Regions from separate parts of the Stutzerimonas sp. R40042 genome, predicted to be linked through region 1. Evidence: predicted binding sites of a transcription regulator. Region 1 holds the regulator's gene; each other region holds the start of a gene.
The links. Region 1 encodes FliA, which starts transcription of late flagellar genes. Its sites were predicted from a motif close to CTAAAGTTTNNNNNNNNNNNGCCGNTAA; they were not measured.
Positions count from the first base shown of each region.

Region 2: OUY36_RS08445 (methyl-accepting chemotaxis protein) is a predicted target of FliA. The motif match lies at 3,014-3,041, and genes of this name have one in related genera.
Region 3: OUY36_RS01875 (methyl-accepting chemotaxis protein) is a predicted target of FliA. The motif match lies at 3,248-3,275, and genes of this name have one in related genera.

Region 1 is NZ_CP113258.1:2,931,524-2,941,287, reverse strand. Features, by position in the region: gene flhB (flagellar biosynthesis protein FlhB) at 1-929, shown strand, start outside; gene sodC (superoxide dismutase family protein) at 969-1,490, opposite strand; gene flhA (flagellar biosynthesis protein FlhA) at 1,690-3,810, shown strand; gene flhF (flagellar biosynthesis protein FlhF) at 3,826-5,118, shown strand; gene fleN (flagellar synthesis regulator FleN) at 5,210-6,037, shown strand; gene fliA (RNA polymerase sigma factor FliA) at 6,055-6,780, shown strand; gene OUY36_RS13785 (chemotaxis response regulator CheY) at 6,855-7,229, shown strand; gene OUY36_RS13780 (protein phosphatase CheZ) at 7,253-8,047, shown strand; gene OUY36_RS13775 (chemotaxis protein CheA) at 8,059-9,764, shown strand, end outside.
Region 2 is NZ_CP113258.1:1,758,639-1,768,402, forward strand. Features, by position in the region: gene OUY36_RS08435 (LysR family transcriptional regulator) at 1-763, opposite strand, end outside; gene OUY36_RS08440 (NAD(P)H-dependent oxidoreductase) at 848-1,630, shown strand; gene OUY36_RS08445 (methyl-accepting chemotaxis protein) at 1,670-2,980, opposite strand; gene OUY36_RS08450 (ester cyclase) at 3,161-3,559, opposite strand; gene OUY36_RS08455 (DUF2855 family protein) at 3,664-4,767, opposite strand; gene OUY36_RS08460 (TetR/AcrR family transcriptional regulator) at 4,841-5,473, shown strand; gene OUY36_RS08465 (class I SAM-dependent DNA methyltransferase) at 5,635-6,378, shown strand; gene OUY36_RS08470 (DUF2846 domain-containing protein) at 6,459-6,902, opposite strand; gene OUY36_RS08475 (GNAT family N-acetyltransferase) at 7,104-7,796, opposite strand; gene OUY36_RS08480 (TfoX/Sxy family protein) at 7,904-8,254, opposite strand; gene OUY36_RS08485 (FMN-dependent NADH-azoreductase) at 8,331-9,053, opposite strand; gene gcvA (transcriptional regulator GcvA) at 9,171-9,764, shown strand, end outside.
Region 3 is NZ_CP113258.1:435,490-445,253, forward strand. Features, by position in the region: gene OUY36_RS01870 (RecQ family ATP-dependent DNA helicase) at 1-1,152, shown strand, start outside; gene OUY36_RS01875 (methyl-accepting chemotaxis protein) at 1,149-3,170, opposite strand; gene OUY36_RS01880 (dienelactone hydrolase family protein) at 3,730-4,611, shown strand; gene OUY36_RS01885 (urea transporter) at 4,627-6,816, opposite strand; gene OUY36_RS01890 (hypothetical protein) at 6,816-8,246, opposite strand; gene OUY36_RS01895 (carbamoyl-phosphate-synthetase) at 8,253-9,326, opposite strand; gene OUY36_RS01900 (PqqD family protein) at 9,323-9,628, opposite strand.

The DNA of each region.
Region 1 (9,764 bases):
GCGAAACGCTGCTGGACGAGGGCTCCATGGCGAGCCTGTTGATGGGCAGCGGTCTGATGGCGCTGGAGGCGATCATGCCCCTGCTGATCGCATTGCTGATCGCATCGATCGTCGGCCCGGTGGCGCTGGGCGGCTGGCTGTTCTCGGCCAAGGCGATGGCGCCCAAGGTCAGCAGGATGAATCCCGCGGCCGGCCTTAAACGTATGTTTTCCACTCAAGCGTTGGTCGAGCTGCTGAAGGCGCTGGGCAAGTTCCTCGTCGTGCTCAGCGTTGCGCTGCTGGTGTTGTCGGCGTATCAGGACGACCTGCTGTCCATCGCCAAGCAGCCGCTGGACCTCGCCATCATGCACAGCGTCGAGATCGTCGGCTGGTGCGCCCTGTGGATGGCCTGTGGGCTGATCATCATTGCCGCGGTGGACGTGCCGTTTCAGCTCTGGAGCAACAAGCAGAAGCTGATGATGACCAAGCAGGAGGTCAAGGACGAATACAAGGATTCCGAGGGCAAGCCGGAGGTCAAGTCGCGCATCCGCCAGCTGCAGCGTGAGGCGGCGCAGCGGCGGATGATGCAGGCGGTGCCGGAAGCCGATGTGGTCATCACCAACCCGACGCACTTCGCCGTTGCGCTGAAGTACGACGGCGACAAGGGCGGCGCGCCAAGGCTGGTTGCCAAGGGCGGCGACTTCGTGGCGTTGAAGATTCGCGAGATCGCCCAGGAGCACAAGGTGACGGTGCTGGAATCGCCGGCGCTGGCGCGGGCGGTGTACTACTCCACCGAGCTGGATCATGAGATCCCGGCTGGCCTTTATCTGGCCGTGGCACAGGTGCTGGCCTACGTCTATCAGTTGCGTCAGTACCGCGCGGGCAAGGGGCGCCGACCCGAGCCGTTGAACAATCTGCCGATTCCGCCGGACCTGCGGCGCGACGAGTGATCCGGCCGGGTGACGGGTTGCGTCGCCCGGCCGCAGCGCTTATTCGATTACGCCGCAAGCGACACGCGCGCCGCCACCGCCCAGTGGCTGCGGATGGTCGGAGTGATTGTCGCCGCCCTGATGGACCATCAGCGCCAGGCCCTTGATGTCACCCAGGCTCTTCAGGCGCGGCGCCAGTACCGGTTGGCTGGCCTTGCCGTCGCTGTCGACGTAGAGCGCTGGCAGGTCGCCCATGTGTCCATCACCCCAGGGCTCGCCATGCTTGCCGGTGTTCTTCGGATCCCAGTGGCCGGCGGCGGCACCGGCGGCAGTCGGCTTGCCGTCTACCTCGGCCGGCTCGCAGCTGCCTTTGGCGTGGATATGAAAGCCGTGCAGGCCGGCCTGCAGCCCGGTCAGCTCGGGGCGAAACACCAGGCCGTACTCGCTGCTCTCGATCTTCACGCTGCCCACGGATTCTCCGATCCCCTGGGCGGTGACGGCGTTGATCTCGACGTTCAGCGTTTCCGCCTGGGCGGCGAAGGCGGTGCAGCCGGCTAGGGCGGCGATGATCCACTGTTTCATCTGAAAGCTCCTTTTGCGCAGACGGCGACGGAGTGCCACCGGTAGCAACTGTGACTGCCGACGCTGCACGGCGTTCGCACCGCCCCGCGGTATAGAGCGCGCTGGTAGCCAATGCGGCAAAGAGTTGGACCCCTTCTTGCTATAGCCCCGGCAGGGCGCATTTCGCGTCAAGAATTCGTTCTGTATTTCCGGGGTTTCTGTGGATCGCACGCAACTCGTCAATATTCGCAACGGCCTGGCAGGCGCGGGGCGTGGCAATCTCGGCGTACCGCTGCTGTTGCTCGTGATGATGGGCATGATGATGCTGTCGGTGCCGCCGCTCCTCCTGGATCTGCTGTTCACCTTCAACATCGCGCTGTCGATTGTCGTGCTGCTGGTCAGCGTCTATGCGCTGCGGCCGCTGGACTTCGCCGTTTTCCCGACGATCCTGCTGGTCGCGACCCTGATGCGCCTGGCACTTAACGTTGCCTCGACCCGGGTGGTGCTGATCAACGGCCATGAAGGCGGCTCGGCCGCCGGCCACGTGATCGAGGCCTTCGGCAACGTGGTGATCGGCGGCAATTACGTCGTGGGTATCGTCGTCTTCGCGATTCTGATGATCATCAACTTCGTCGTGGTCACCAAGGGCGCCGGACGCATCTCGGAAGTCAGCGCACGCTTCACCCTCGACGCCATGCCCGGTAAGCAGATGGCGATCGACGCCGACCTCAACGCCGGCCTGATCGACCAGGAAGAAGCCAAGAAGCGCCGCAGCGAGGTTTCCTCGGAGGCCGACTTCTACGGTTCTATGGACGGTGCTTCGAAATTCGTGCGCGGTGATGCGATTGCCGGCCTGCTGATTCTCTTCATCAACCTGATCGGCGGCGTCGGCATCGGCATGGCGCAGCACGGCATGAGCTTCAGCGAGGCAGGCCAGGTCTATGCATTGCTGACCATTGGTGATGGTCTGGTCGCACAGATTCCTTCCCTTCTGCTGTCCACCGCAGCAGCCATCATGGTGACCCGTGTCACCAGTTCGGAGGATATGGGGCAGCAGGTGCAGCGGCAGATGTTCGCCTCGCCCAAGGCGCTGGCGGTGTCGGCAGCGATCATGATTGCCATGGGGCTGGTCCCGGGCATGCCGCATATGTCCTTCCTCGGCCTTGGTGCCGCGGCTGCAGCGGGTGCCTACTGGATCTGGCACCGCCAGAAGCAGTCCGTCAAGAAGACCGAGCAGGAGGTGCAGAAGCAGCAGGAGATGCTGCCCGCGCAACGAGCCGCCGAAACCAAGGAGCTGGGCTGGGACGACGTGACTCCGGTCGATATGGTCGGCCTGGAGGTCGGCTATCGTCTGATCCCGCTGGTCGATCGTAATCAGGGAGGGCAGCTGCTGGCGCGAATCAAGGGTGTGCGCAAGAAGCTCTCGCAGGACCTGGGTTTTCTCATGCCTTCGGTTCATATCCGCGACAACCTCGACCTGTTACCCAACGCCTATCGCTTGACGCTGATGGGCGTGAGCCTGGCCGAGGCGGAGGTCTATCCGGATCGCGAACTGGCGATCAATCCGGGTCAGGTGTTCGGCCCACTCAACGGCATTGCCGCCAAGGATCCGGCATTCGGGCTCGAGGCGGTGTGGATCGAGACCAGCCAGCGCGATCAGGCACAGTCGCTGGGTTATACGGTGGTGGATGCCAGCACTGTCGTCGCCACGCACCTCAACCAGGTGCTGTACAAGCATGCGCACGAACTGCTGGGACACGAGGAAGTGCAGCAGCTACTGCAGCTGCTGGCCAAGAGCTCGCCCAAGCTCGCCGAGGAGCTGGTGCCTGGCATGGTGTCGCTCTCCACGCTGCTCAAGGTCTTGCAGGCGCTGTTGCAGGAGCAGGTCCCCGTGCGCGACATCCGCACCATCGCCGAGGCCATCGCCAACGTGGCCGCCAAGAGTCAAGATCCCGCCGCGATGGTGGCTGCGGTGCGCGTTGCGCTATCCCGCGCAATCGTGCAAAACGTTGTGGGACTAGAGCCGGAGCTGCCTGTGATCACCCTCGAGCCCCGATTGGAACAGATCTTGCTCAATAGCCTGCAGAAGGCTGGGCAGGGCTCCGATGACGGCATCCTGCTGGAGCCGGGAATGGCCGAAAAGTTGCAACGGTCTCTGGTAGAAGCGGCACAGCGTCAAGAAATGCTCGGCAAACCGGCGGTTCTGCTGGTCGCCGGCCCGGTCAGGGCGATGCTGTCGCGGTTCGCAAGGCTGGCAGTGCCGAACATCCATGTTCTGGCCTACCAGGAAATACCGGACAACAAGCAGGTCACCATCGTCTCGACGGTGGGTCAGAATTAACCGAGGGTACAGGCCATGCAGGTCAAACGTTTCTTCGCCGCCGATATGCGCATCGCCATGAAGATGGTGCGTGACGAGCTGGGCGCCGATGCCGTGATCATCGGCAATCGCCGGGTGGCCGGTGGCGTCGAGCTGACGGCCGTACTCGACTACCCGATGCAGTCCGCGCCGGCAGCGACCAAGCCCAATCCTGCGCTTGAAGCTGAGCTGCGCAAGACGCAATCGCGCCTGGCCAGTGCCCATGCCGAACTGAGCGCCGCGCCGCAGGCAAAGATGCAGGATCGTCAACTGCTTGACGAGAAGCCGGCCGCCGTGGCGCCGAGCGCTCAGCCCGAGCCGGCTGCCGCGCCGTCCGCCGCCGTCGATCCGCGCGCGATCGAGGCGATGTATTCTGAGCTGCACGGTCTGCGTGAGCTAATCGAGGTGCAGCTCGGCTCGATCGCCTGGGGGCAGGAGCAGAGCCGCCGTCCGCAGCAGGCCAGCCTCTGGCGTCGGCTGCAGCGCCTCGGCCTGCCGGCCGAACTGTCGCGCAGCCTGCTGGAAAAGGTCGCGACCATCAACGATCCGCGTCAGGCCTGGCGCATGGTGCTGGCCTATATGGCGCAGGCGATCAAGGTCAGCAAGCAGGAGCCGCTGGAAGAGGGCGGAGTGATTGCGCTGGTCGGCCCGGCCGGTGTTGGCAAGACCACCACCCTGGCCAAGCTCGCGGCCCGTTACGTACTCAAGTACGGCGCACAGAACATCGCCGTGGCGAGCATGGACAACTACCGGATCGGCGCGCAGGAGCAGCTCAAGACGCTTGGGCGTATCCTCGACGTACCGGTGCTGCAGATCGACCCGAGCCAGCCATTGAGCAAGACGCTGGCGCCGCTGGCCCGCAAGCGCGTGATCCTGATCGACACCGCCGGCCTGCCGGCCAGCGATCCGACCTTGCGCAAGCAGCTCGAAGCGCTGTCGGATCGCGGTGTGAAATCCAAGAACTATCTGGTGTTGGCGGCGACCAGCCAGAGTCAGGTACTCAAGGCGGCATGGCACAACTATCGTCGCTGCGGCCTGGCGGGTTGTATCCTGACCAAGCTGGACGAGGCAGGCAGCCTCGGCGATGTGCTCGGTCTCACGATCAGCCAGCATTTGCCGATAGCCTACCTCGCCGATGGCCCGCGGATTCCGGATGACCTGCATCTGCCCCGTAGCCACCAGCTGGTCAGCCGTGCGGTAAGCCTGCAATCAGGCGAGGAGCCGAGCGAAGAGGCCATGGCGGACATGTTCGCCGGGTTGTACAACGGCTCGTCACGGCGGGCCGGATGATCAAGCGAGTGCGGTACCAGAATGAACCAGATGCGTGCCATGCGGGCGCATCGCCGGCCGTATGGCCCCAGCAAGATATAGGCGTGTGAACATGGGTATGCATCCCGTACAGGTGATTGCGGTGACCGGCGGCAAGGGTGGCGTCGGCAAGACCAACGTGTCGGTCAATCTGGCGCTGGCGCTGGCCGATCTGGGCCGGCGTGTGGTGTTGCTCGACGCCGACCTGGGTCTGGCCAACGTCGACGTCCTGCTTGGCCTGACCAGCAAGCGAACCCTGGCCGATGTGATCGCCGGTGAGTGCGATCTGCGCGATGTGCTGATTCAGGGCCCCGGCGGTATCCGTATCGTGCCCGCGGCATCCGGGACGCAGAGCATGGTACAGCTGTCGTCCCTGCAGCATGCCGGTCTGATCCAGGCATTCAGTGAGCTGGGCGATGAGCTGGACGTGCTGATCATCGATACCGCGGCCGGTATTGGTGATTCGGTGGTCAGCTTCGTGCGTGCCGCGCAGGAAGTGCTGCTGGTCGTCACAGATGAACCCACGTCCATCACCGATGCCTATGCTCTGATCAAATTGCTCAACCGTGACTACGGCATCAGTCGTTTCCGGGTGTTGGCCAACATGGCGCATGCACCCCAGGAAGGTCGCAACCTGTTCGCCAAGCTGACCAAGGTCACCGAGCGTTTTCTCGATGTGGCGCTGCAGTATGTCGGCGCCGTGCCCTACGACGAGGCCGTACGCAAGGCGGTACAAAAGCAGCGTGCCGTCTATGAAGCCTATCCGCGCTCCAAATGCGCGCTGGCCTTCAAGGCCATTGCGCAGAAGATCGATACCTGGCCGTTGCCCGCTACCCCGCGCGGCCATCTCGAATTCTTCGTCGAGCGCCTCATCAGTCCCGCTTCAGAAAGCCACGAATGACAGGTGCCGGATCCGCTATGTATTACAGCAAGGCTCAGGCAAAGGATGCTCAATATCGCCTGATCGATCAGTACGCGCCGTTGGTCAAGCGTATCGCTTACCACCTTCTGGCGCGTCTGCCTGCGAGTGTGCAGGTGGACGACCTGATCCAGGCTGGAATGATCGGACTGCTGGAAGCAGCGAAGAAGTACGACGCCGGCAAGGGCGCCAGTTTTGAAACCTACGCCGGCATCCGCATCCGCGGCACCATGCTCGACGAGGTGCGCAAGGGCGATTGGGCGCCACGCTCGGTGCATCGCAACTCGCGCATGGTCAGCGAGGCGATCCGCGCCATCGAAGCGAAAACCGGTCGTGACGCTAAAGATCATGAAGTTGCGGCCGAACTTAAGCTTAGTCTCGATGAGTATTACAGCATCCTCGGCGATACCCTCGGCAGCCGACTGTTCAGCTTCGACGACCTGCTGCAGGAAGGCGAGCATGGCGAGCTGCAGGAGGATGCCGGCAGCACGCACCCCGAGCCTTTCCGCGATCTGGAGGACGAACGTTTCCAGTTGGCGCTGGCAGAAGCCATCGCCAACCTGCCGGAGCGCGAGAAGCTGGTGCTGTCGTTGTATTACGACGAAGAGCTGAACTTGAAGGAAATCGGTCAGGTGCTGGGAGTCAGCGAGTCGCGTGTGAGCCAGTTGCATAGCCAGTGTGCGGCGCGCCTGCGTGCGCGCCTCGGTGAATGGCGCGCCAATTGACGATTGTTTGCGGTATGACGTGCTCGGTTTGCTGAGGCATTTTGGGACTTACGGAGGTCGACTTGGACAAGAACATGAAAATCCTCATCGTCGATGACTTCTCGACGATGAGACGAATCATCAAGAACCTCTTGCGTGACCTGGGGTTCACCAACACCGCCGAAGCGGACGATGGCACCACCGCGCTGCCGATGCTCAAGAGCGGCAGCTTCGACTTTCTCGTCACCGACTGGAACATGCCGGGCATGAGCGGTATCGATCTGCTGCGTACCGTGCGTGCCGACGAGCGCCTCAAGCACCTGCCGGTGCTGATGGTCACTGCCGAAGCCAAGCGCGACCAGATCATCGAGGCGGCACAGGCCGGCGTAAACGGCTATGTGGTCAAGCCTTTCACTGCCCAGGTGCTCAAGGAGAAGATCGAGAAGATCTTCGAGCGCGTCAACGGCTGAAGCAGCAACGCCGCGAGGGCACTATGACGCAAGCAGATCAGAGCCTGGCAGAGTTCGAAGCGACTCTGAAGGCCAACGCCCCTAAGTTGATTGAAAGCCTGCAGCAGGGCCGCTTCGATGAAGCGACGCAGATGTTCAATGAACTCAGCCAGGCGCGTAATCACAGTCTCTATCAGGAAGTCGGCAAGCTCACCCGCGAGCTGCACAACGCCATCGTCAAACTCGAGATGGATACCTGTGCCACTGGCGGCGATCCGTCACCGATCACCGACGCGACCGATCGCCTGTCCTATGTGGTGGAGATGACCGAGAAGGCCGCCAACCGCACCATGGATCTGGTGGAGGAATCGGCGCCGCTGGTCAACTACGTTAGCTACGAGGCCCAGAGCCTGACGGCCGACTGGCAGCGATTCATGCGCCGCGAAATGGATGCTGAACAGTTCCGTGGGCTGGTCAAGCGCATCGACCAGTACCTCAAGCGCAGCATGAACGATGGTAGCCAGCTGTCGCAGAACCTCAGCGAAATCATGCTGGCCCAAGATTTCCAGGACCTGACCGGCCAGGTCATCAAGCGTGTCACCCGACTGATCACCGAGCTTGAAAGCAATCTGCTCAATCTCGTCCTGATGGCGGGGCAGGTCGACCGCGTGGCTGGCATCCAGCACGACCGTGATGCCATGCGCGCCGAGCAAGAGAAGAAAAAACAAGAAAAATCGCCTTCCAATGGTGAAGGTCCGCAGATGCATGCCGATATGCGTGAAGACGTCGTTTCCGGCCAGGACGATGTCGATGATCTGCTTTCAAGCCTGGGCTTTTAGGGGAAGTGAATATGAGCTTCGACGCCGATGAAGAAATTCTCCAGGACTTCCTGGTAGAGGCCGGCGAGATTCTCGAACTATTGTCCGAGCAACTCGTGGAGCTGGAAAGCAGCCCCGATGACATGGCGTTGCTCAATGCGATTTTTCGCGGGTTCCATACGGTCAAGGGCGGTGCGGGCTTTCTTCAGCTTCATGAGCTGGTGGAATGCTGCCACATTGCCGAAAACGTCTTCGACATCCTGCGCAAGGGTGAGCGTCGAGTCGATTCCGAACTGATGGACGTCGTTCTGCAGGCGCTCGACGCCGTGAACGCGATGTTCAGCCAGGTCCGTGAACGCGTCGAACCTACTCCTGCCTCGCCGGAACTGCTGGCCGCATTGGCCCGTCTGGCCGAGCCTGCATCCGACGACGAAGCACCTGCCGCCGCAGCGCCCCAGGCGATCGCCGAGCCTGTGAGCGAAGGCGCCGACAGCGATTTCGAGCAGCTGCTGGATGCGATCGAACCGCCCGCTGTCGAGCCGCTGGCATCCGCCGATACAGGCACCGTGGCTGACGAAATCACCGATGATGAGTTCGAGTCGTTGCTCGATCAGTTGCATGGCAAGGGCAAGTTCGAGCCGGCAACCACCGCAGCGACCACGCCGGCGGCTGCCGAGCCTGCGATTGCTAGTAGCGGGGCAGGCGCAAGCGACGAGATCACCGATGACGAGTTCGAAGCACTGCTCGATCAGCTGCACGGCAAGGGCAAATTCGAGCCGGCAACCACCGCAGCGCCCACGCCGGCGGCTGCCGAACCTGCAACGGCCAGTAGTGGGGCAGGTGCAAGCGACGAGATCACCGATGACGAGTTCGAAGCGTTGCTCGATCAGCTGCATGGCAAAGGCAAGTTCGAACCCCCAGTGGTCGGCGCCAGCCCGGTCGGCGTCAGCGAATCCGCCGCGGCTGCATCGGTAGAAAAGGCACCGACCAAACCGACTCCCGCCAAGGCTGAGCCGGCTCGTCCGGCTGCTGCCAAGCCGGTGGCTGGCGCAGCGAGCAAGCCCGCCGCGCCAGCCGCGGCCGAGAAGGCTCCGGCCGAGGCCGAGACCACGGTGCGCGTCGATACCGCGCGGCTGGACGAGATCATGAACATGGTCGGCGAGCTGGTGCTGGTGCGTAACCGTCTGGTGCGCTTGGGCTCCAATAGCGGCGACGAGGCAATGGCCAAGGCCGTTTCCAACCTCGACGTGGTCACCGCCGACCTGCAGAGCGCGGTGATGAAGACCCGCATGCAGCCGATCAAGAAGGTGTTCGGCCGTTTCCCGCGGCTGGTACGCGATCTGGCGCGCAGCCTGAAGAAAGAGATCAACCTGGAACTGGTGGGCGAAGAAACCGACCTCGACAAGAACCTCGTCGAAGCCCTGGCCGACCCGCTGGTGCACCTGGTGCGCAATGCCGTCGACCATGGCATCGAGATGCCCGAGGAGCGCGAGGCGGCCGGCAAACCGCGTACCGGCCGTGTGGTGCTGTCGGCCGAGCAGGAAGGCGACCACATCCTGCTGATCATCAGCGATGACGGCAAGGGCATGGATGCCAACGTCCTGCGCGCGAAGGCTGTCGAGAAAGGCATGCTGGAGAAGGATGCCGCCGATCGCCTGAGCGATCTGGAGTGCTACAACCTGATCTTCGCGCCGGGCTTCTCGACCAAGACCGAGATTTCCGACGTGTCCGGTCGTGG
Region 2 (9,764 bases), 1.2 Mb from region 1:
CGCCCTCAACCAGCCTTTCGGGCAGCATGGCCACCAGGTCGGTGCTCTCCAGCACCGAGCGCAGAAACAGAAAATGCGGCACCGACAGCACCACGCGTCGTTTCAGGCCATGCCCGGCCAGGGCGTCGTCGGTGGCAGCGTGAAAGCCACCGCCGTCCGGCGAGACGATCACCTGATCCAGCGCGCAGAACTGCTCCAGCGTTGGCCGTCGCCGCAGGCGCGGATGCCTGGCACGGCCGGCCAGTACGTAGCGCTCGGTGAACAGAACGCGGCGGCGCAGGTTGGACGGCGAACCATCGACGGTGTGCAAGGCGAGGTCGATATCACCCTGTTCTGCCTGGCGGGCGATGCGCGAAGGCTGCATCTCGACCACGGCGATGCGGGTGCCCGGTGCGGCGGATCGCATGCCGGCCAGAGCGGGTAGCACAATCGCGGACTCGCCATAGTCGCTGGCTGCGATGCGCCAGACGTTCTGCGCGGCGCCAGGGTCGAACGGGCTGGCTGGGGCGACGGCTTGCTCCAGCGCCTCCAGCGCCAGGCGCAAGGGCTCGCGCAACGCTTCAGCCCGTGCGGTCGGGCGCATGCCTCGCGGCCCAGGTATCAGCAGAGGATCGTCGAAAATGTCGCGCAGCTTGGCCAGGTGCACGCTCACCGAGGGCTGGGAAAAATTCAGGCGCTCTGCGGCGCGGGTGACATTGTGCTCGGCCAGCAACACGTCCAGGGTCACCAGCAGATTCAGATCGAGGCGTCTGAGATTATTCACGGCAATACCTGAGATATGGCTTATTCATTTCAAACATACCTCGGCAAGCCACATTCTGCAGCCGTCCCGCTAAGGAGGTTTCCCATGAATGTTCTGCTTGTTTATGCCCATCCCGAACCGCGCTCGTTGAATGGCGCACTGAAGGAATTCGCCGTCCAACGTCTGCAAGCGGCCGGCCATCAGGTCCAGGTTTCCGACCTGTATGCCATGGGCTGGAAGGCCGCGATCGACGCCGGCGACAACCTGGATCGCGACCCCGAAGCGCGTTTCGATGCTTCCGAGGATTCCCGCCGCGCGTTCGCCAGTGGCCGGCAGAGTCCCGATATCGCGGCCGAGCAGGACAAGCTGCGCTGGGCGGATGCGCTGATCCTGCAATTCCCGCTCTGGTGGTTCTCGATGCCGGCGATTCTCAAGGGCTGGGTCGACCGGGTATATGCCTACGGTTTCGCCTATGGCGTCGGAGAGCACTCGGATGCGCGCTGGGGCGATCGCTATGGCGAGGGTTCGATGGTTGGCAAACGGGCGATGCTGATCGTGACTACCGGTGGCTGGGATTCGCACTACAGCCCGCGGGGGATCAACGGGCCCATCGAGGACCTGCTATTCCCCATCCATCACGGCATCCTGCATTACCCGGGCTTCGATGTGCTGCCACCGTTCCTCGTGCACCGCACCAGCCGTATCGACCGGGCTCGATTCGATACACTCCGCGACGAGCTGGGCAAACGCCTGGACGACCTCTGGCGCACTGAGCCCATCGCCTATCGCAAGCAGAACGGCGGCGACTACGATATTCCGGCGCTGACGCTCAGGGCCGAGGTGGCGCCAGAGCAGGTCGGCTTCGCCGCGCATGTCGAACAGCCGTAACAGCTCCAGGGGCTGGGGTCGTGTTTTGCCGTTACGTCGTCAAAGTTCCTTGGCGAACCGCTCGACCGCGCTGACCACCTGCTTGGCGGCGTCCTGAATCTCGACGATCACCGCACCGGCCTGGTTGGCCAGCCCCAGGCCCTGCACCGCCTGTTCGCGGCTGGCGAACATGTTGCGCACCGCCTCGTCGGCCAGCGCCTGGTTCTGTTGCACCACATTGACGATCTCGTCGGTAGCGGTGCTCGTGCGCGCGGCCAGCTGCCGAACCTCGTCGGCCACCACCGCGAAACCGCGACCCTGGTCGCCAGCCCTGGCCGCCTCGATGGCCGCGTTCAACGCCAGCAGGTTGGTCTGTGCGGCGATGCCGCCAATGGTCTGGACGATGGAGCTGATCAGCAGCGACTGCTTGCCGAGCGCCTCGATGCCATCGGTGGCGGACTGCACCTGGTCGGTGATCTTCTGCATCGTCACCAGGGTGTCCTTCACCACACTGGCGCCGCGCTCGGCACTGACGTCGGTCTGCAGCGAGATGTCGTAGGCGACGCCCGCGGCTTGTCGCACCTCGGCTTCACGCATGACCTGATCGGTCACCACGTTGGCGAACTTGACCACCTTGTAGAGGTTGCCTTCGGTGTCGTGCACCGGGTTGTAAGTCGCCTCCAGCCAGACCTCACGGCCATTGCGGTCGACACGCCTGAAACGGTCGGCGATGTACTCGCCGCGATTGAGCTTCTGCCAGAAAGCCTTGTAATCGGCCGAAGCGGCATCTTCCGGCATGCAGAACAGGCTGTGGTGCTTGCCTTTTAGCTCCGCGAGCGAATAGCCCATGGTCTGGAGGAACTGCTCGTTGGCCGTGACCACCGTTCCGTCCAGATTGAACTGGATCACCGCGGTCGAGCGCAGCAGGGCGCTGATGAATGCCTCGTTCTCCTTCGCCCGGTATACGGCCTCGCTGATGTCGCTGCCGAAGCCCTGAATATGCGAAAGCTTTCCGTCGGCGGTTGCGATGGGATACCAGTGGATCTTCAACCAGGCGAGGCTGCCATCGGCTCGCAGGTAGCGATAGTCATCGCTGATCGGCTCGAGCTTGGCCACGGCGGCGCGAAAGTTGTGAAAGCAGGGCAGGTTCTTCACATAGGGCGGAACGATTTCGGCCAGAGGGCGGCCTTGGAGGTGCCCGTGCGAGTAACCCAAGGTTCGGGCGAATCGATCATTGAACGCGCAGATCCTGGAATCTGCATCCAGCGTGAGCGAGAGCATGTCACTGTTCATCTTGCCCATGAGCTGACGCAGGATTGCCAGCTCGGCATCCTTGGCTTCCAAATCCTTTTTCAAGCGGCTGTTAAACATGCAGGGCATCCAATCGATCTAGTTGTGCTTCCGATATCGGCGAAGAGTGCGGGCGCTTGAGCGACTTCCATGTCGCGTCAGCGAAAGCCGTGGAACCGACGCAGTGCGTGCCGAAGCGGAACCATCAAAGGTGGCGATTACCACGCGTTCGTCTTCGCCCCACATGTGATATGAGCCGTCCTAGCCCTCAGAGCTGAGCTGATCGCCAACTGCCTTCTTGTCGATCACCGACCACACATTGCGGATCTTTCCCTCGAGGAACTCGTAGAACACGTTTTCGGTAAAGACGACTCGCCTGCCATTCACCGCAAAGCCAAACAGCTCGCCTGTGGGGGTGCAATCGAACCGCAGCTGTGCCGCCACATGGGGCGGTTCGACGATGAGCAGCCCGATATTGAACTGCAGGTCGGGGATCGTCCGAACGTCGCCGTCGAGCATCTGGCGATAGCCGTCCAGCCCGACGAACTGGCCGTTGTAGTGCACCTCGTCATGGACGAAGCGCTCCAGCTCCGCCCAGCGCCTGCCGTTCAGGCAGGCGATGTAGCCCCGGTAGCAATCAGCGATCTCCTCTCCAGTCATGATCGTCCCCCGCAAAGAAAGCCCGACAGTCAGGCTAGCGATTGGCTCGATATACGCCAGTCCCATCTACCGGCCGCGCTCGCTGCGGTTATCCGATTACCTGGTCAGTCGAGCACCACGGCGTGGCCCTCCAGCGGATTGATGTCGCCTTTGATCAGGGATTCGGCCAGCGCCTGTGCCGCTTCGAGGCCGGCGTGTTCGTTCACCTGCATCCAGGGCTGCTGCGCATCGCTCACCTGAGCGATAAAGGCCAGCTGCGCCTCGTTGAAGCGGCGGGTCACCTCGGCGGGGCCCCAGTCGGCGTTGCGTTTCTTGATCTGATAGGGCGCGAAGTAGGGCTGTGGCTGCGGACCGGCCAGCGTTGCGTCCGTCTTTCTGTATTCGTGGTTCTGGGCTGACCCGGCGAAGCAGTCGTACACCAGGGCATCCTTGAAATGGCTGTGGATCTGCCGGCGTAGATCGGCGCTGCCGGAGAAGTCGACGTAGAGCGTGGGCACGCTCGGGTCCAGCGAAGCCAGCTGGTCGTAGCCCAAGGCCTGATGGTAGCAACCCAGGCCTTGCACGAAGTCCGTGTTGCCGGCGGAAGTCAGCCCGATCAGCTGCACGGCCGGGTTGTCCTGCAGGCAGAACGCCGTGCCGTACGCGGTCTTGCTCGAGGCGCTCGACATCAGGATCTGGCGCGCGCCGAAGAAGGCGTTGTCGTCGAGGAAATCGGCCAGCATGAACGAGGTGATGAATAGCGGCCGCAGCAGCATCTGATAGTTTTCGCTCTCTGCGCGGTAGGCGGCGTCGCTGCTGATGCGCTGGTACTGGTTGTAGGCCGAGGTGAGTTCGAGTCGATGCTCGGCACCGTCGTAGAAACCGCGCTCGGAAACGCGCACCGGCTGCATGACGACATGGCTGGCGATCGGCCAGAAGCCGTAGAAGCGTTCGCCCTTCGCCAGGCCATCGACGGTGCTCTCCACGACTTCGGCGAAGCCCCATGCCGGCATGTGGAACCACTCGCCATCGCCGGTGGGGTAGAAGTCCCAATAGCGCAGGTGTGGCGTCTCGCCGAATGCGGCGTAGGTGACATTGTTCGTGGTCAGTGCCAGCCGGCTGATACGCAGCAGGGCTTCGCCGGGTTTCAGCTCGGGTATCGGTCGGGTCTGAATGCGGGTCTGCTGCATGTCTTTCTTGTTGTTCTGCAACTGGCGGATGACGCTCATCGATGGCACCTTGGGTTCGTAAATGGACGGCTTTGACTCTATCCCTTTCGTTTCACCGCCGGGTTCGGATTTCATGAGCACACGATTGCCGAGCGCCAAGCCGCTCAAACGGCCGACTCAGCAGCGCGCCAAGGCCACCGTTCAGGCGATTTTCGACACCTATGTTCGGATATGGCAGCGCGACGGCTGGGCTCGATTGACGACCCGAGCGGTCGCACTCGAAGCCGGCGTGGCCATCGGCACGCTGTATGACTACTTCCCCAACAAGCATGCGCTGCACTCGGGCTACGTGCGCTATTGCGTCGAGCAGCTGCTGGAGGCCATCGAGGCGCAAGCGGTAGCGCCAACCGCGCTTGCCTGGCCCGAGCGCATTCGGCGACTGGTCCGCACCCTTGCCGGGGTCGAGTCACGGCGGCCCTGGTTCCACCCGGATATGCTCGAACTGGAAACGCTGGTGGCCGAGCCCAAGCATCAGCGTCGGGCCTACGAGGATCTGTTGGGCGCCTGGCACCGTGTCATCGATGCGGCGACCGATCTGCCGGTACGCCCGAGCGCGGCGACGCTGGAAGCGCTGCATCTTTCGGTCTGGGGCGGCCGCCGCTACGCCATGCTGGTGCAGCTCGAAGCGGATCGCATGATCGATTGGGCCAACTGCATGGAACAGCTGTGCCTGGAAAGGCTCGCGGGGCCGGTCGCCCCTGCCTGAGCATGATCGGGCCGAGCCCAGCCCGCTCAAAAAGGCGGTGAGCTTTTGACCGTAAAGATGAACAACCTGTATGGACACGTCGGCTCAAGCGCAAATGCCGGGCGAATCGCAGCCGACCGGGATAATATGCGCGCCCCATCGACCCCGCACATCAGGTCATCATGCCCGGCGACGCCCTCTATACCGACTTGTCGGGTTATTACGATCTCATGTGCGCGGACATCGACTACAGGGCGCAAAGCCACTGTGTCCAGCGATTGCAGCAGCTGTTCGGCAACGGCGGCACGAGGCATCTGGACCTCGCCTGCGGCACGGGCCCGCACGTCCGCCATTTCATCGATGCCGGCTATACCAGCGGCGGGCTCGACATCAACCAGCCGATGCTGGACAGAGCCGCCGCGCGCTGCCCGGAAGCGCAATTTTCCCTGCAGGACATGTGTGGCTTTGCGGTCGAGCAGCCGGCCGATCTGATCACCTGCTTTCTTTACTCCATCCACTACAGCGCCGGGCTGGCCAGACTCGAGTCGTGCATCGCCAGCGCGCATGCCGCGTTGGCCCCGGGCGGGCTGTTCTGCTTCAACGCCGTGGACAAGCGCCGGATCGACAACGCGTCATTCGTCTCGCACACGGCCCGGCATGCGGACGGCCTGTTCACCTTCAGTTCCGGTTGGCACTACCCGGGGGAAGGGGAGCAGCAACTGCTGAGGCTGCGCATCGGCAGAACCGCGGCGGACCAAAGCCAGGTCTGGCATGACGAACACAGGATGGTGGCGGTGAGCTTTGCCGAGCTGAGCGCGTTGCTGGCGCCGTATTTCGAGGTGCATGTGCTCGAGCACGACTATGAAAAGATCGTGCCCTGGGACGAGGTCTCGGGAAACGCGATATTCGTCTGCGTGAAGGTTTGAGCGGATCGCGGATAGAGCGGGAGCAGAAAAAAGCCCCGCAAGTGCGGGGCTTCTGTTTGGCGACGATTCTTTCCGCAGCGTTAGCGTGCTAGCTCGGTTTTCGCTACAGCTTGCTGGCCTTCGCTTTCCGATACTTCGGTCAGCTTCGCACCACCCACGAACACGCCCATTTTGATCGACTGACGCACGTAATGGTTCTTGCCAGCTATGGCGTCCAGTTCGATGAGGTTGTCGCTGAACTCGGACTCGGTAGCCAGCGTGTGCTTTCCGGGCGTGATGAGACGGTAGAAGTAGGTGTTAGCCGCTGTTTCGCCGACGACCTCATCGTCGATCTTCACCGTTTTCTTTAGAGCGGCTCCAAGCATGGAGTCGCGGAAGATGTACAGGCCGGCTTGATCCTGTGGAGGTGCCGGGAAAGTCTTGTACGCCTGGTCCTTTTCGGGTGATTCCATTGGGACCGATGCGCAGCCGGTCAGAATGGCAAAGCTCAGCGCCGCGGCGCTCATCATGAAATGCTTGAACATGAATACTCGTTCCTGAGTGTTAGGCGAATTGCCAGCAGATATTAAAGTGCTATCAACTGGCCGTTAACCCTCTGCAGCATCGAGCAAGTCTTGGTGAGCGGTTTTAGTGACGGGATTCACGCTAATGGCTGGGTGCGGCGGTGTACTGCCGAGCGATTGTCTGGTCTAGGTCTATCTTGCCTGTTCTGAACCTGGCAACGGCTAGTGCAGGCGTCGCGCCATCGACTGCTGCATCAGGTCCTGTGCCTGACGCGCCAGCTGATCGAGTAGTCGGTCGCGCTGTTTCTCCGCCTCGCTCATCGCCTTGCGGCCGTTCTGCTGCACCAGGTAGCTGTAGATCTGCCGGACTTCCTTGGACTGGAAGATCGGCTCCAGATCCTGCACCGCCACCGCACCGTTCGAAGCCTCGTTTCGCGTATTCATCACTACCTGCGGGCCGCGCGCCGCCAGTGGCTGAAAACCGAGCTTCTGGAAATAGGGCACCTTGCTCGCTACGCAGGCCACTTCGGCATGGGGATAGCGCGCCACCATCGCCTCGACCATGGCTTGTCCGATGCCCTGCCGGCGATGCTCGGCCTGCACCGCCAGATAAACCAGTGCACAGGCGTCGGGATCATCCAGATAGGGCAGGTACAGCGCGAAACCGAGCAGGATAGCCGGGTCGTCCGCATCCAGCGCCATGATCAGTTCGGGCTTGCCGGCTTGCGCACCGTCCATGCTGTCCAGATAGCGATGCACCTCGAAACCCACCACGTACTGGTACAGCTGATACAGCGGGTTGCTGGGCTGCAGCGAGACCGGGCTGATGTCACCGAGATAATCCACCACCATCTGCAGCACCTGGCTTTTCAGCGATTCCGGCGGCGGGGTGTCGAGGTGGGTGAGGGTGAACATGGCGGTGCTCCGGGGCGGTACGAAAAATGGCGCATTGTACCGGGCGGTATGCGACTGGCCAGGTGAAGCCGCAGGGCGATCGATGCTACGAACGATGCAGTCTGCCGCTATGGGGCAGCTATATCTGGCTTTTTCTTCCTCGGCTTGCGCGGTGCGGGGACCGGCAAGTGCTGCGCCGTCTCGATCACCAGGCGGCGCAGCACGTCGGCATCGTCCAGTAGCTCGTCGGCCACCGGATACAGCTTTGCGCCAGGGTACGGCGGCCGCTGCGGCAACTGCGGCGCAAGCGCTGCGGCCGCCGGGGTGGGCTTGATGAACAGGCTGTTGTCGCAGACCAGCGCGACGACCTTTTCATCCAGGTACACGGCGTACTCGCCGAACATCTTCCGGTAACTCAGCCTGCCGCCCAGGTCGATCTGTTCGGCCACGTATTGCATGAAGCTGTTATCGGTCGCCATGCGTGCTCCGCTGTCTCCACCCTTGTCGGCCGTAGAGCGTAGCGTGGAAAACGGAATGCTTTTTACGCATGGCCCGCTACACCGTAGCGCACTCGGCCTGCCGGTGAGCGCCAGGCAACGATGCCTCGACCGTTGCCTGGAGACTGTTGACCAGCGCATCGACCTGACGCAGCGCCTCGGCCACCGAACTGGCCAGCAGCTCGCCACCGATTTCCTGGCCTTCGATGGCGATCTGATGGATGCGGGTGATGCCGATGAAACCCAGCGCGGTCGCCAGGTTCGGCTCCAGATGGTTCATATGCGCCATCGCCCCTCCGGGGCCGAAGCCTACGCCACCCCGGGCGGTGAGGATGACCGCGTGCCGCTCCCGGTCCGCCAGCATGGGCACGTAGGGATCGAGCGGGTTACTCTCGTCCATGCCGACCGTGCGGTTCAGGCGCACCACCTGATCGATCCAGGCCTTGAGCGCCGCCGGCATGCCGAAGTTGTAGAGCGGCGTGCCGATGACCAGCACATCTGCGGCCAGCAGTTCGTCCACCAGCCTGTCGCTTTCGGCGAGCGTGTCGTTCATCCACGGCTCCCGGCGCTCTTCCGGGGTAAAGGCCGAGGCGATCCAGTCATGGCTGACGAAGGAGGGCGGGTTCTGGCCGATGTCCCGGTAGGTCACGCCATCCTGCGGGCGACGGACCAGCCATTGACTGACGAAGCGCTGGCTGAGGTTGCGGCTATGGGAGCCGTGCTCGTCCTTGCCGGCGAGGCCGGGGCGGGCGCTGGCGTCGAGGTGCAGAAGGTGCGTCATGGCGATTCTCCTCTGTAAAAGAATTCATCTGTCATTCGCGGCAGAGTCAGCCTAGGGCTAGGCTCTACGGGCGACAAACGACGATTTCTTCGAGATACAGATGAGGAAAACTCAGCCATGGCGCACCGTTGGTTACCCTCGCTTTCCGCCTTGCGCGCCTTCGAAGCGGCCGCCCGGCACGAGAGCGCCAAGCAGGCCGCGGAGGAGCTGTCCGTCACTGCCACGGCGATCAGCCACCAGATTCGTTCGCTGGAGGAGTCGCTCGGCGTCGCGCTGTTTCTGCGCAAACCGCGCAAGCTGGAACTGACCGATCAGGGACGCGAGCTGCAACAGACGCTGGAAGCCGCGTTCGACAGCATCAGCGCCACGGTCGAACGCCTGAGCGCGAAGCCCTGTCGCCAGGCGATCACCCTCAGCACCACACCGGCCATCGCGGTGCGCTGGCTGGTGCCCTGGGTCTGCCTGCTACGCGATTCCCATCCGGATATCGACCTGCGCTTTCACACCTCCCATGAACCGGTGGCGCTGGATGGCGTCACGGCGGATATCGCCATCCGCTACGGCGACGGCCGCTGGCCGGGGCTGGTGGCGGAGAAGCTGTTCGACAACACCTTCGTCCCGGTCTGCAGCCCGCACCTCGGCTTGCGTGATGTAGCCGAGTTGCCCAAACACCCGTTGATTCACTTCCGTGCGCAAGCCGCCTTGTCCGCC
Region 3 (9,764 bases), 2.2 Mb from region 1:
GCCGGCATGGCTCACGAGATGCGTGAGTCGATCCAGCGCCGCTTCATGGCCGGCGAGCTGAACTGCATCGTCGCCACCATCGCGTTCGGCATGGGCATCGACAAGGCCGATATCCGCAACGTGGTGCACTACGACCTGCCCAAGTCGGTGGAGAACTACAGCCAGGAGATCGGCCGGGCCGGGCGCGACGGGAAGCCGTCCGATTGCCTGGTGCTGGCCAATCGCGACAGCCTCAGCGTGTTGCAGAACTTCGTCTACGGCGATACGCCGGAACGCGAGGGCATCCGCTGCGTGCTCGACGAGCTGCTGCAGGCCGGCGCCGGCGGGCAATGGGAGTTGATGCTCAACCAGCTGTCGGAGCAGAGCAACATCCGCCAGCTGCCGCTGAAAACCCTGCTGGTGCAGCTGGAGCTACGCGGCATCATCGCCCCGCGTTTTGCCTACTTCGCCGAATACCGCTTCAAGTATCTGCTCGAGCCCGAGGTGCTGGTGGCGAAGTTCGAAGGCGAGCGGCGACAGTTCGTCGAGGCCATCGTGCATACCTCGGCGCGGGCGCGGACCTGGTGCACGCTGGATTTCGACGCGCTTTATGGGCAGCACGGCGCCGACCGCGCCCGGGTGGTCAAAGCGCTGGAATATTTCCAGGAGAAGGGCTGGATCGAGCTGGAGAGCAAGCAGATGACCGAGGTCTACGCGCTGCTCGACGCGTGCTTCGATGCCGAGGCATTGAGCGGCGAGCTGCACGCCTATTTCAAGCAGCACGAAGCCAGCGAGATCACTCGCATCGACAACATGCTGGCGCTGTTTGAGTCGCGCGAATGCCTGAGCCAGCGGCTGGCGGCCTATTTCGGTGATCGCCAGGCGCCGCAGCGCTGCGGGCATTGCTCGGTCTGCCGCGGTCAGGTGGCGCGCCTGCCGGAACCGCCGGCACTGGCGCCACTGGAGCAGATCGACCTGTCCGCGCGCTGCGCAGAGTTCAGTCAGCGCTACCGGCAGCTCAAGGGCGGTGCGCCCAGTGCCGAGTGCCTGACGCGCTTTCTCTGCGGCGTCAGCGTGCCGCTGTTCACCAAGCTCAAGGCGCGCCAGCTCCCCGGTTTCGCCTCGCTGGAGGCCTACCCCTACGCCGAGGTCCGCGCGCGCTTGGAAGGTTAGCGCGCGGTCAGGCCGATCAGCCGGTCGGCGACGCCCTTGGTCTGGCGTGACGTGCCGGCGGTGAGGTTGCTTGAGTTTTCTAGCGCATCGAGCAGCCCGGTGAGCGAGCCGACACCGGCCGACTGGGTCTCGATATGCTGCGCCACCGCGCGAATCTCGCTGGCCAGGCGATCGATGTCGGTGCCGATCTCCTCCGCATTCTTGCCGGTGATTTCGGCCAGCTTGCGCACCTCGTCGGCCACCACCGCGAAACCTCGCCCCATATCGCCGGCGCGCGCCGCCTCGATCGCCGCATTGAGCGCCAGTAGGTTGGTCTGCCCGGCGATCTGCTGGATGGTCTGCACCACCGACTGGATGCGCTGGCTGGACTGTGCCAGGTCGCGGGCGCTGCTGACCACCTCGTCGGCCTGGTGAACCATCTGCTTGACCGAGCTGCCGGCCTGTTCGATGACGGTACCCTGCTGGTTGATGTTCAGGGTCAGGTCGTCCATTGACCCGTGCAGTTCAGTGGCGCACTGACTCAGCTGTTCGGACATCGAGCGGCGTTCCTCGTCGGCCTGCGAGAGCACCTGACCGAGGTCGGCGAGGCCGCGGAACACCGGCCGGATATGCTCGTCCAGACCGTTGATGTCCACCGCGCTACTGTAGTCCTGGCGCTTGAACTGCTCGATCTGCTTGACCACCACCTGGCTCAGGCCGGTGAGTTTCTTGATCTGCCGGCGCAGGAAGAACGCCTTGAATTCACCGTGGTAGGCGATGAAGTTGTCGGTGTACTCATCGTGGAACTCGTCCTTGCCGTTGGTGCGGAAGAAGAACACCGCCGTCAGTGTCTGGTTGAGATTGAGGCCGAGGATCTCGCCGAAGGTCGAATAACCGGCCACCGGCACGTCATCGAACACCGGGTCCATGCTGCCGAGCGCTCGTTCGTTGTTCAGCCGGCGCAGGATGCAGTCGTTGAGGATGCCCACGATCGGCTTGCCGGGCTTGTTGCGCATGAACTGCTGATAATCGCGGCGCGTGGTTTCGGCCAGCGGGGTGCGCTTGACCATGATCAGCTCTTCGCCCGGCGCCACGTCGCAGAACAGATGCACGCGCTCGTTGGCGAAGTCGATCTGCGAGATCGAGCGGACAAACACCTCCTCGCCGACGCGGATGGCGAAGGAATAATCGGCGAGTCGCTGCTCCAACTCCTGCGGCGCGCATTTGAGTGCTTCACAGAGCGCCTGGACCATGCTGCGAATGTTGCCACGAGCGTCGACCACCTGGCTGATGTAGCGATCCTCCAGGGAGGCGCTGAGCACGCTCAGGCTGAGCGGCGTCGGCTCGAAGTTCTGGCTCTTGAACACGCCGAAGCGTACGTCTCGCGCGCACTTGAGGAAGACGATCAGCGCATGGTTCTGGTAGCTGCGCTGGCCGTCGTGGAGTTGTGTGCGCTGGAAATCCAGCTTGCCGCCCGCCGAGCCACCGACGAACAGGCAGGGGAAGCGCCCGGACTCGTACAGGGCCTCCATGAAGAACGACTCCGAAGCGGACAGACCGTCGAAGAAGATGTTGGCCAGGGTGTCGCGGTAGTCGATCTTCATCGTCACCTGCAAACGCTTGATCGAGGCAGTCAGGCGGGCGATACGTTCGGCCATCGGCAGGCGCTGGCCGCCGCTGCGGATGTCTTCGCTGGCCAGCGGCACATGCACCACCTCGGCCGCTGCAATGACGCTCGCATCGAACAGTTGCAGGACGACGCCATCCCACTGGCCGCTCGTGGCGCAATAGAGTTGGCGGTTCTGGCTGGAAAGCTCGCCAGCGGTGCTGCACAGGCTCATCGCCGCATGCGGGAATCGCTGGCGCAGTTGCCGGGCCACCGTGTCGATGTCCACATGAGGCGACACGAATCCCGCTACATAGGTCGGCTCGAAGCGAAGTCCGGCCAGCGCTTCGGCTAACTGCCGGGCACTAACGTGCAGGCTGCAGACACCAGAGGAAGAGCCGGCACCGGCCTTGAAGCGGGAGAACAGGGACATGGTCGTTACTCTCATGTTGGGGCTGCTGGCATCGGGCAGCTTGGAAATGCGCCGTGATGCTGAACTTCTAAGCTTGGATATCGACAGCCAGAGTCAGCGCTTGAGCACCGTTCGGCGTCTCGCCTGATGCCGTGAACGTAGCGACTGCCACCAGCGCTGACCATGCCTCGATAGTTGTTGTACGAAAGTACTGATATATCGCTCAGCTTCTTCGTCGAAAGGCCATCTCGTTATGTCTGAGAGTGCAGATGTTGTTGTCCTTTATTACCAACGATCAAACGGCATGGGCTGCTGTCGCAGGTGATTCTGCCGGTCGTTGCATGCACGGATGCCTATTTGGTTATAAGCGGCTCAATAACTAAGAGAATTAAAGTTATTCGATTTGTGGCCGACTTCCTGAAATAACGAGGTTGGTTCTATCTAATAGGTTTCAGCGGATCTGGTTATAATTGCCCTTTTCTTTATTGGGTGAGTTAGTGATAGCTGTTATTTATATTTAAAGTGTTTATTTAAATATCTCTTGTAACTTATTGATTTTTTATCTTCAGGTTTGCCGAATATGAACGACAAGCGCATCCTGCGGTGCCTTGCCTTGTGCGCCGCTCTCTTCCTGTTGCCCATCGCTTCCCAGGCCAGCAGCCGAACCGTGCAGTTGCAGGCATCCGATCCGCATACCGCACGCTCGCTGCTGCTCAATGCCGAACTGTATCGCCCCGAAGGCAGCGGTCCCTTCCCGGCCATCGTGTTGATGCATGGCTGCGGCGGTTGGCAGCCAGCCGTGCGCGATGGGTTGCGCACGCATGCCGAATTTCTGCGCGACAGTGGCTTCGTCGTGCTCAACCTGGACAGCTTCGGCCCGCGTCAGTACGGCGGAGGCAAACTCTGTTCGAACAACCCGGCCCTGTATCGGGCACTGTCCTATCGCACCAGCGATGCCTTCGATGCGATGCGCTATCTGGCCGGTCAGGACTTCGTCGCGGCGGACAATATTTTTCTTATGGGGCAGAGCAATGGCGGCGCCGTGGCGATCCGTGCTGCCAAGGAATCCGCCCCGCAGCGTTATGGCAACGGCGAGGCCGCTTTCCGCGGCGTCGTGGCCTATTACCCCTGGTGCGGTGAGCTGGGGCGTTCACGAGTATCGCTGAGTGCGCCCCTGCTGATCCTCGCGGGCGGGCGCGACAACTGGGTGCCGGCGAGCGAATGCCAGGGCGTGCGTGGCGAGGGGGCACCGCTGGAGGTGAAGGTCTACCCCGATGCGGCGCATTCGTTCGACCTGCGCCTGCCACCGCAGAGCTTCCAAGGCAAGCTGATCGGGGGTGACCCGGCCGCGACCCTGGACAGCCGGGACCGGATGCTGCGGTTTCTGCTTGGCAACCTGACGCAGGAGCAGCAGCTGGCACGTGCTGCGCGCAATGGGCGAAACGTGGCACTGGCCAACTGAGGCGCTGGCGGGAGCTCAGCGATCGAACGGCAGGCCCGGCTCGAACGAGATCAGCGTGTAGGTGATCCGGCCATGAGGAAAATCCGCCTGCAGGAATACCGGCCCGCAGAGACGGTCCAGGCGGCATGACAGCCGGGTTGGCAGCCAGGGCAGCGAACCGCTCGGCTCGCTGACAACGGCCAGGCCATGCCCTTCATTGTCCGGTGCCGCGGTGCAATGGCAGCGGACCCGCACGAAGGGCTTGGAGCGATAGGGCGCGAGAAACCGTGGCAGCCCACTGCGCATGCGCGACGCCAGCAGCGGGGCGAGGTCGTCCCACTTCATTCCTGGCGCCGCTGCATAGGGTATCGATGGTGCCGCCAGCGCCAGCAGCCAGAGCAAGGCCGTGCAATCTTGCTGCACCTCGCTGATGCGCCAGGCGTCGGGAGCCAGTTGCACGGTCATCTGCCCCCCACGCTCGCCACGCAGCAGGTGCTGGCCGGCGGCGTCGAGAGTCACGTTGATCCGCTCGGTGTCGCCCTGACGCCCGAGGATTCCCTTTGGCAGCTGTCCTTCCGTTTCGATGCTCCAGACTGCGATGCCCGGGGCTGCGCTGGCCAGCAGTGCCTGCACGTTGGGGTTGGCCGGTGCCGGCGAGAGCAGCGTGCCTTGTGAGGGCATCGCGGTCGCATGCCAGTGCTGGAATGGCTGCGTGATGTCCGGCGCCGTGAGGAAGTTGGCCAGCCGAAAGGCGATCGTCGGTGCGCTCGGATAGGCTTCTGCCTGGCATTGCAGGTGCACGTGAGGTGTCGGTGAGCGTCCGGAGTTGCCGATGCGCGCGATGAATGCGCCGACCTCCACCCGTGCGCCGGGGCTGACCAGGATCGAGCCCTGTTGCAGATGCGCCAGTAGCGCCCAGCCGCCTTGGTCGAGGCGGATCATTACGTAGTTTCCCCAGTTATCTGCATAGTTGCAGATGCCTGCAGGGTTGTCGCTGACCCCGTCGTGGATACGCTCGACATAGCCCGATCCCGGAGCCATGACCATACCGTCGAAGGGCCCAGGTTCGGTGGAAGCGGCAGGCTGGAAATCCAGGGCATGGCGCCAGGGGCCGACATGGCTGAGCAGGCCGTCTTCACCCTGCGCGATGCGTGACTTGCCGCACAGCGGCACGATCAGGAACGGGCCGCTGCCGCTGCGCCGTGACCAGTAGTCCAACCGCTGCCATGCGGCTTCTGGCGACAGCTCCATGGTTCGGTTGCGGCGCACGAGAAAGTTTTCGGTCATACCCAGCGCGCTTAGCGCGACCCAGATCGTCAGCGCCGAGGCGAGCGGCAGATAACCGATCGCGGTATAGGGCGAAAGATGCTGAAAGCCCGCGGCCAGCAGCGCTGCCGAGGCGCCACCTAGTGCTGCCAGGGGCAGGCTGATGCGGCTGGGAACCAGAAAGATCGCGCCGAGGGCTGCACCCGCCAGAAACGAGTTGTAGGCCGTCGGCATCCAATAGAAGACAACGCCCAGCTGGTTCAGCTGGACGGCAGTGACGATTCCGGCGATCCAGCCCAGCGTACCGGCGAAGAAGGCAAGCCGGGACCAGAGCAGAACGGCCAGCGCGATGATCATGCCGATCCCCAGAGTGGGGGAGAACAGCAGGGCGCCGAGGGTGCGGAAGTAGGTCACCAGCCACTGCTGGAGCGTCTCCGGCACCGGCCACCATTGCATCGACGCCATGGCCGAAAGCGTCCAGTGCGGAAAGATCGCGAACAGGAACACGGAGACCATGCAGTAGCTGACCACCAGCGGCGGCAGCCCGGCTCGCAAAAGCGGACGCAAGGTGGCTGTCGCCAGGATCGTGGTGGCGCTGACGGTGCAGGCCACCACGAGAATCTGGGCCTCGACGGCGAGGCCTGAATACTCCGTCAGCCATGCCGCGGCGATTGCCGCGAGCAGGGCGTTGGCTTTGAGATTGCCCTCGGCCGGGGAATGGTCGCGAATCTGGAACAGCCGCAGGATGCCCTCGGCCAGCACGGTGCCGAACAGGGCGAAGGCGGCGAAGCGCAGATTCTCGAACAGGCCCAGCCAAAGCAGTGCACCGATCCAGGGATGCGGAATCAGAAAGGCGCCGCCGAGTGCCGGTCCGAGGATCGAGACGAGCGGCGTCGAGAAGCGGTGGACAGCATGCGCAGAGCCATCGCTGGTGGCCGCTCCGAGGTTCGGCGCGTCCATCAGCGTTCAACCAGGCTGGCCGGTAGCCGTTCGAGCCGCTGTACCTCTTCCAGGGTTTCCGCGGCGCGGATCAGTTCGGGTACACCGCTTTCGGTGATCAGCACGACGGCCGGTCGATAGGCGATGAACTGCATCGACTGACTGAGGTTGTAAGCGCCCACCGGGTGCACGCTGAGCACATCACCCACCTCCAGTGGCGGCAGGTCGATATGGTCGCGAATCACATCGATCGCCATGCACAGCGAGCCATAGATGCGCGAGGGCATGGGCGGTTCGTTGACCAGGCGCGAGGGCCGCACCTCGAAGCGGTACCAGGCGCTTGTGTAGAGCAGGTTGATCCCGGCATCGACGATGTAGTTGACCTTGCTGTCCTCGCCAGCGATCAGTTGTTCCTTGTAATCACGGGCGGACAGGCCTTCGTTTTCCGCACGTTGGCGATGGATGCCCTTCACCGCCACCACGCTGGTCAGCAGGTAGCCAGCCTCGTCGACCAGATGACGTCCGGTTTCCAGTCGCAGGAGCGGCCGCTTCTTTTCCGGCAGACGGTTGAGCACCTCGGTGATGGCGTCGGCATAGGCTTCGATCGGTGGCACGATCTGCTCGGCCGGGCCGGTCATGCCATGCAGCAGGCTGTTGGACGGAAAGCCACCGCCCAGGTCGAGGCAGTTGAGCAGGTGGCCGTGCTTGCGCTGGATGGTGTCGCGCAACGCCAGCAGCTTCTGCGTCGCGGTGCGGTAGGCCGAGGGCTCCAGAATGTAGGTGCCGATGTGCGTGTGCAGCGTATGCAGACGCAACCTGGGGTTCTTCACGATGCGCTCGGCGGCGCGCTCCGCTTCTCCATTGGCCAGGGCGAAACCGAACTTGGACCAGACCGGCCGAATGCCCGCGTCGAGCCACACGCGTATGCCCACGTCGAGCGGCTTGCTGCGGTCGCGGGTCAGCTCCTCGATCAGGCTCAGCTCGTCCCAGTTGTCGATGTGCAGTAATGCTCCTTCGTCGATGGCGCGGCGGAGGATGGCGCGCGGTTTGTACGGCCCGTTGAAGACGATGTCCGGCCCGGCAAAGCCCAGGTAGCGGGCCTTCTCGTACTCGAAATCCGAAACCACTTCGGCGATCCAGCCTTCCTGGTGCAGGATCTGGCAGACGGCCTGCAGGTGGTTGGTCTTCAGCGACCAGGCGAAGCTGGTTTTCGGGTAACGACGGCGAAATGCCTCACGGGCATGGCGCGCCTTGGTGCGTAGCGCATGCTCGGAGAAGACGAACAGCGGCGAACCGAAGTCGGCCACCAGCGCCGGGATCGGATTGCCGTCGATCTCGAACAGTGTCGGCGCGTGAACGCCGCGGGCGAAGCTGTTGCGCTCGGCCGCCGCATATGGGCTGTTGCTGCCCAGCTCGTTGCTGATGAGCGGTTGGCTGTAGTCCTGAGTCACGTCGAATCACCTCGAGGTTATCGTGCACTCGTCTGCGATGCAGACGCGCTGGCCGCTGATGGTCATTTGCGCCACCTCGGCGATATCGGTTACCAGATCGATGCTGTGGCGGATGAACATCTGCCCCGCGGTGCAGTTTTGCAGTGGGGTGACGTCCAGCCCGATGAGCTGCTCGAGCAGGCGCGCGGGCATGTTGCAGCCCAGCTGGGAGGGAAAATCCACCCAGGCGGGGAAGCGCGGGTTCATTTCGAACAGGGCATGGCGCTTGCCCGGCACCTTGATGAACTCGAGTTCGAAGGGTCCCGGCCAGCGCAGCGCGCCGATCACGCGGGCGACCAGTTCGTCGAGCTCGGGGTCGGCTACCACCACGCCGGCGAAACCCTTGCCGGCCGAAGTGCGCAGCATCTTGCGGATCGAGCAGGCCGCCAGCAGGCCGCCTTCTCCGTCGCCCAAACCGAGGATGTCGTACTCCTCACCGACCACCAGTTCCTGCACCAGCACTGGTGTGCCCCAGACGCTGGCGATGCTGTTGAAGGCTTCGTACAGCTCCTTCGGCGTCGTCGCCAGATGGGCCTCGTAGAAGCGACCCTTGACGTAGACCGGATAGCCCAGCTGCAAGGCCAGTGCAGCCAGGGTGTCCGGGTCGTTGGCCATCAGGGTTCGCGGCGTCGGTACATCGAGCCGTGCGCAGAAAGTATCCAGGTTGGCCTTGGCGCGCTCGTCCAGCGTCTGCTGGCTCGGCAGCAGGCAGCCGATGCCGCGCGCCTTGAGTTCCGGTTGCAGCTGGATGTAGTTGTCCAGCTCCGAATCCAGGCAGGGGATCAGGAAATCGATCGGTTCGGTTTGCAGTATCTCGTCCAGCCTGTCCAGGGTCGCCTTGGCGCCCGCTCCGGGAAAGGGCATCAGGTAGGCGACGTCCGGTCGGCCCCCGTCATGGCAGTACAGGCCGCTTTCCAGCGGGTCGTAGGACAGACCGACGATACGCAGCTTGGGGAAACGACGGCGCAGGCTGGCGGCTACCGCTGCGCCGGGCTGTGGATTATTACCGCGATGCAGGCCAGTGATGGCGACATTGATCATGGCGCGCCCCTCGCTGGGTCGAACAGGCGGCCAAGCGGCTCCAGCGCCGTCAGGCTGTTGAGGAAGAGCTGAACGTCCCGGCTGGCTGTTGCGCTGTCCAGCTCATAGCGTGCCTGAAGTCTCGCTGGCAGGTCCGCGACGGGCGTGCCGGCGGCGAGGGATTTCAGCATGAAACAGGCACTGGGATTAATCCTATAGAACATGCCGGAGACGGAATCGAAAACGAACTCGTCGCCGTAGAACTGCAGGCGTCGATCAAGCGAACCGGGGTCCTTGCTGCTTGGAAAAGACGGCTTCGGCATGGCACTTCAAACCCCCGTGTGTACTGCGAAACTGCGGGTTAGGCGCCTTTCACGGTAGTAGCCTTTTGCCTTCCCTTATTGATCATAGTCATGTCCGGATGCAGTCCGGATTTTTTTTCATCGGCGATTGATTGGG